Linked DNA regions of Planctopirus limnophila DSM 3776. The protein of the gene in region 1 binds, or shares a complex with, the protein of each later gene. Links are inferred from orthologs where the notes say so. Each region holds a gene or a part of one and is shown on either strand. Other genes may lie near its edges. The genes, in order: trxA and PLIM_RS08475.

Region 1 (3,086 bases):
TTTTCTTGTCGAAGAAATCCCGGCTTACCTTCCCTGCGGAGAAGGTGAGCATCTGTTTCTCTGGATCGAGAAGCGAAATCTTTCGAGTGAAATGCTAGTGGCACAGCTCTCGAAACAGCTCGCCGTTCCCCGCTCAGAAATTGGCATGGCGGGGTTGAAAGACAGGCAGGCCATTACCAGGCAATGGGTTTCTGTCCCCACCCGGGCTGAAAAGCTGGTACCAGCTGTTGAGAGCGATGATTTACAGGTGCTCGAAGCCAGACGACATCGCAACAAGCTCAAGACGGGCCACTTAAAAGGGAATCGTTTTGTCGCTATTTTGAGGGGCGTTGAACCCGATCTTTCCAAAATCGATGCCATTACCCGGCAACTGCAGGCTCAAGGCTGCCCAAATTACTTCGGCATGCAGCGATTTGGGCACCAGCACTCGACGTGGAAGCTGGGCTGGCAACTGCTGCTGGGCCAGATCTCGCCACAAGATATTCCCGCCCCCAGGCGAAAGTTTCTGCTCCGACTCGCTCTCTCTGCTGTCCAATCCGGGCTGTTTAACGAGGTGCTGGCTCAGCGACTGCGGGACGGGCTTTTCTCGACAGTTCTCTGCGGCGACCTGATGGAAATTCTCCCCGCTGGTGCGAAGTTTCTGGTCACAGATGCCGCTGCTGATCAGCCGCGCTTCGACTCGTGGGAAATCTCCACCACCGGACCCATTTTTGGTGTGCGCATGCGTTCGCCTGGGGGCGAAGTTCATGCTCGCGAACTGGCGATCCTGCAGAAGTTAGTATTGACGATCGAGCACTTTCAGAAATTCTCCTCGCTGATGGAAGGAACCCGGCGGCCCTTCCGATTCTTGCCTGCAGGCCTGACCTGCGAATTGTTGCCCGCCAACAGTTCAGATCACGAAACGCCTCGCGGTGACCTCCGCGTTTCCGTCGAACTCCCTGCTGGTGCCTATCTAACGGTTCTGCTGCACGAGTTTCAGAAGTCGCCCCTGGAAGCAGCGGAGTCTCCCGATTCTGCTGGCAATTCCGAGGATGCCGACGAGATCGCCTCACAATCGGCAGATTAAGTATTCTCTTCCGCAGTGCAGCCGAAATTGCTGATGAGGCATAGTGGCAGTGATCACAGATGGTGCTCACGACCGAAATGCGCTAAGGAGTGGTGGGTTCTGGCGTCGGGCACGAACCACGACGATCTGATAAGGAGCTGGCGAATTATGATGCGAGCCGCCTTCTTTGGGCTGGGCGCCTTTGTGGCTCTGACGGGCTACTCGTTTCTCGTTGTCGATAAATTCGTCATGAGCGGCGAGCACGAAGAGCGGGCCAAAGGCTTTCGAGGCATGCTCACCTCTCCAGAAACCATCCACGAACGCACCAAAGATGTCTTTGATCCCCCCGAGTGGAGTGCGTTCGTGCTGATGTCCGTCGGCTGTGTCACCATGCTCTATGCGGCGGCACTTCCCAAGCATGGTCATTAACCTGCGGTCCAAACATGGGCACTAAGCCTCTGGCCAAGCACGGGCATTAACTCTCAGGCACCACGATTCAGCGAGTGCGTCCCTGCAAATGCAAGAACGACCCGGCCAATAGCTGGCACGGGTCGTCTATGGATCTTTCAGTCAATACCGAGCAGTCAACTACATGTTGGTTGAGATCGATCCCGCCAGCTTGGCCTTCGGAACGACACCCACGAACTTATCGACAATAATCCCACCTTTGAACATCAGCACGGTCGGAATCGAGCTGATGCCGTGCATCGAAGGAATGCGGGGGTTTTCATCGGTGTTCAGCTTGCCGATTTTGACTTTGCCAGCGTATTCCGTGGCCAGTTCATCAATGGTTGGTGCCAGCATGCGGCAAGGACCGCACCACGGAGCCCAGAAGTCGACCAGAGTCAGCGTGCTGCTGTCGAGAACTTCGGACTGAAAGTTTGCATCGGTAATTTCGAGAACGTGATCGCCAGCCATGTGCATCTTCCTTTCAACTTGTCGGCCGGTCACTTCCTGCCAACATTTACACTCAACGGAATTGATTCATAAAAAGGGCCACCCAGCCCCTGTTGTTTCGATCAAAACTTTATCACTCAGGTGACGCCAAAAACTTTTACTCAGTTGTGGGCAATCACCTTCGGCATGAACTTCAAACTGGTGAATCAGTATCTCTCCCGCCTGATGGTCACTTCGCGTCACGAAACGACCCTTAAGCTGAAGTATAGGTTCACACAAGATACTGTCAATTCGCTGCTCCTGCTGCAACTGGAGAGACCTGCTGCCCCGTTTGCCTGATCAACAAAAACGCGAGCCACTACCGCCAAATCGTTTCTTCCCAGCAACCGATCGGTTCCATTCTGCAAATTCCCCATGCAATCTGCCTGGGGGATGATCCGATCGCTCCGCCCATCCTGTTATGATTATTCGATTCACAGCTCCAAAATCACAGATACTCAACGCATCCGATTGAGCAGGGCTCTCATCAGAAATACCCTACCAGCGAAGCAACCTTACGCATGACGATCGAATCTCATTCGCAGCGACGCCAGAAATCGACAGTCAAAGCCCAGAGTGGGCAAAATCTGCCAGAAGTCGATCTTCGGGAGCGGGTCGGTCTCATGATGGCATGGCTGATGTGCCTGCTGGCTTCAATTGCTGCTGGACTCGATTTTCTCGTCGATACCTGGCAACCCAATCTGGCACTGCTGCAAGCGGGCCTGTTGCTCATTCTGCCTTTCGTCCTGAATGTCAAAGGCTCCCAGACCAACAGCCCACTTTCGCCTGCTTCCACTCCGTCGATGTTCGCCAAATGGACTCCTCTCGAAAGGGTCTACCCCCTGTGGTTCAGCCAGACCATTCTCGCTCTCATCGCTCTCGCCATGATTGGCAGTTTCGGAACGCAGCTCCTGGGAACACCACCGTGCTATCACGACGAATACAGCTATCTCTTCGGTGCCCAAACCATTGCTGGCGGGCATTGGACAGCACCAGGGCCACCTGCATTCCCGGCACTGTTTGATCAGGTCCATGTCCTCAACGAAGGGACACCTCCCGATGGCCGGATGGCGAGCCGGTATTATCCGGGCACAAGCTTATGGAT
Region 2 (3,297 bases), 1.8 Mb from region 1 along the record:
ATCATCTGGTCGATCGTGACAGGCAATGTTGAACTGCGACCTTGCACCACCATTCCTAAAGAATCTCCCACCAGCACCGAATCGACGCCCGATTCATCAAAAGCTCTGGCCATGAGGAAGTCGTAGGCTGTCGCCATGGCCAGTTTTTCGCCGCGAGCTTTGGCTCCCTGGAAACGGGGAACTGTCATCCTGGGGCCAGTGAATGATCCTTCAGCCTGACCGTGAGGAAGGAGTGGGGCATGGTGCGACATGATGAAAATTTGAATCTCATGGGTGAACAGAGCATAGAGAGCTGCCGTCGATGATGGCCAACCATCCCCAGCGAGACAACTTTGGCAGACTGAAGTTCAGACTTAAACTCTGAAAATGTCGCCAGACACGCCGCGATCAGCGGCTCGGCAATCCCAAAACACGTGGTGCATCACCTCAAGTCATCACATGAACGACAATGTGCCGCACATGAGGAAGTGACCACACCCACCAATGCACAGACGATCAAAATATGTGATAAACCGAAAGAAAAGTGTTCTTAAGAACACTTTTCATGTGATATTCTAGCACATCGACCAACGCCAAGTGTTTATTTTTGCTGCATCATTTTGCAACAACCACCTGTGCGATAATCGATCACCGACTGGTTAACTGGTGGGTGATCTCACAATTCCTGCATTCGAAAGCGCTAGAACTCGGTCCAATCTGAGAAACTCAGAATTGGCATAGAACGTGCCATTGTAGCGTAGCATGAGTCGCGACAGGCGTTGGCCCGCACTTGTCGTTACTTATGAAAGGGTGACCTGCTCTCTCAGAGTGGGTCACCCTTTCTGCTTTCTACCCCGCACGATTTCTCACTTCTCTCCTCATGTCAGCCCAATGCTCGCCCACGCCAACTCACCAAAGCCATCATCGCTCAACACTGATACCTTCCAGACTGAACTGCTTGCATGATTCCGAAACGGGAAGACTGAGGGCAGCATGCTTGCACGACGCCCTTCTCAGTTGACGGCTATCAGTGCTGGACCTGCTGCGAATCCCGATCCTACCGCAAAAGTTCTCCAGCCAACTCAGCTCCGAGATCACTCCCGGGCATTTCACTCCCGTGGATTGATGGAACAGTCAGCCACCTGTATTGTTCCCTTATTAGAGATGGTCTTTTGACACGAAGTTCGACGAAGAGATCTGTGGAGTAGCGCTGTGACAGAACGAGTTGTCATCATCGGTTCCGGCCCGGCAGGATGGTCAGCAGCAATTTATGCGGCTCGCGCTAGTCTCGAACCCCTGGTTTTTGAAGGCGCCATCTCCGAAGAGAACCGCATTCGTGGGACTCTGCCACTGGGTCAACTCGCTCTCACAACCGAAGTTGAAAACTACGCCGGCTTTCCGGCAGCCAATCTCACACAATTTCTGGAGACGGCACTTCCCAAAGAACGTCGGCAGTACATGGCACCACACTCAGGCCATGGAGTGACCGGGCCGGAACTGATGGAACTGATGCGTGCCCAGGCAGTGAACTTTGGAACCAGGATTATCACTGCAGATATCGTTTCCGCCGATCTTTCCCAGCGGCCTTTTGTGCTGAAAACTTCTGACGACACCGTTGTTGAAGCTCATTCGCTGATCATTGCGACGGGAGCCCGTGCCAATTATCTGGGTCTGCCCAGCGAAGATCGATTTAAAAACTATGGTGTCTCGGCCTGTGCGGTTTGCGATGGAGCGTTACCTCGCTTCCGCAATAAGCCACTGGTGGTCGTCGGTGGTGGTGACAGTGCCATGGAAGAAGCAACTTACCTCTCCAAGTTTGCTTCCAAGGTTCATCTCGTTCATCGTCGCGATGAATTCCGCGCCAGCAAAATCATGGCGGCCCGTGTGCTGGACAATCCTAAAATTCAGGTCGAATGGAGCTCTGCCGTCACCGAGGTTCTGGGGGATGACCAGCACGGTGTCACTGGTGTGCGGCTGAAGAGTCTCAAAGATGATTCCGAGCGAACACTCGAGGCAGCGGGGATGTTCTGCGCCATCGGCCATACACCAAATACCGATTTTCTTGCAGGGCAGATTGAAACGGACGACAAAGGTTACGTTGTCTATAAGACGCCGTTCCGCACAGAAACTTCCGTCGAAGGTGTGTTTGCCGCTGGTGATGTCGCCGACAGCTACTATCGCCAGGCGATCACCTCAGCCGGCACGGGTTGTATGTCGGCACTCGATGCCGAACGCTGGCTGGCCAGTCAGGGAATTCACTAGCACTTGCCCAGCCACGTTTGAAGATGCTTTCCAAAATCTCAGAATAAAACCCCGGTCGGTTTTTGACTGGGATATCCCCTGCAGGAAATGAATATGCTGACCAAAGATGGCGTTCTCGGGCGAAGACAACGGCTTTGGAATACAATCCCTTCGCGGTTTGAATGGCTTCTGATCGCTGACCCGAGGCATGTTCAATACCTCTCGAACTTTCTTGTGAACCCGTTGAGTTTTTCAGCGGGTGAACGTGCCTGGCTCCTGCTGGAACGATCGGGCAAGGCCACTCTCCTGGGCGACAACTTTACCCTCCGTTCGAGAGCCATGGAGCCGGTGGTCGATGATGAAGTGATGATCAAGTGGTATGACCACCAGCATTCCGTCATCAACCGCGATCATGCGCTTCTGGAAGCGGCTAGGCAGATCGCAGATCGTTTGTATGGTCGCGTAGGTGCTGTCGAAGCCGAATGGCTGCCGCTGGGTGCCTTCGAGGTCTTGGGGTTAGATCACGAATCTCACTCGATAAAGCGAGAAGCCGGAGACGGCCTTCCCGATAAGTTCCCTGTCGATCTCGGAACGACGATCCGATCGCTGCGTCGCCAAAAAGATGCGGACGAAATCGCCTTGCTGAAGCAATGTATGGCGGCAGGTGATGCTGGCCATGCCTTTGCAAGAGAATTTGTGGCGACAGGACGAACTGAACTCGATATCTACCTGGGAGTACAGCAGGCAGCACTTTCGGCTGTTGGCCGCACAGGGCTCGTCTACGGCGACTTCCGAGCAGCCACTAAAGAAACACCCAAGTCGGGGGGCTTGCCCACAAATTATGCTCTCCAATCGGGAGATATGTACATTCTCGATTATTCGGTTTGTCTGGATGGTTATCGATCCGACTTTACCAATACGATCTGCGTGACCGAACCAACTCCAGAACAGCAGAAGCTCTATGATGTCGTGATGGCCGCACAGCAGGCGGGCGAAAAAACACTCAAAGCGGGTCGACCTGCCAAGGATGTATTCGCTGCCGTTGAAGCCCCCATCATTGAAGCCGGCATGAAGGAT

What was found.
Region 2: the proteins of trxA (region 1) and PLIM_RS08475 are in contact, whole or in part, in a crystal structure (PDB 1F6M), measured with the Escherichia coli proteins. The link is inferred for Planctopirus limnophila DSM 3776 from one-to-one orthologs.

What each region holds. Positions count from the first base shown.
Region 1 is NC_014148.1:313,284-316,369, reverse strand. What follows is about bases 299-3,059. They hold trxA (thioredoxin), read right to left. Parts: upstream 1,964-3,059; coding sequence 1,634-1,963; downstream 299-1,633. Other genes in these bases: PLIM_RS01230 (hypothetical protein), read left to right, coding at 2,503-3,059; PLIM_RS01240 (hypothetical protein), read left to right, coding at 1,214-1,474; truD (tRNA pseudouridine(13) synthase TruD), read left to right, coding at 299-1,066. Outside these bases: more of truD, read left to right, coding at 1-298; more of PLIM_RS01230, read left to right, coding at 3,060-3,086. UniProt on the Escherichia coli protein: Participates in various redox reactions through the reversible oxidation of its active center dithiol to a disulfide and catalyzes dithiol-disulfide exchange reactions.
Region 2 is NC_014148.1:2,109,579-2,112,875, forward strand. What follows is about bases 245-3,216. They hold PLIM_RS08475 (NAD(P)/FAD-dependent oxidoreductase), read left to right. Parts: upstream 245-1,191; coding sequence 1,192-2,241; downstream 2,242-3,216. Other genes in these bases: panB (3-methyl-2-oxobutanoate hydroxymethyltransferase), read right to left, coding at 245-251; PLIM_RS08480 (M24 family metallopeptidase), read left to right, coding at 2,335-3,216. Also shown: more of panB, read right to left, coding at 1-244; more of PLIM_RS08480, read left to right, coding at 3,217-3,297.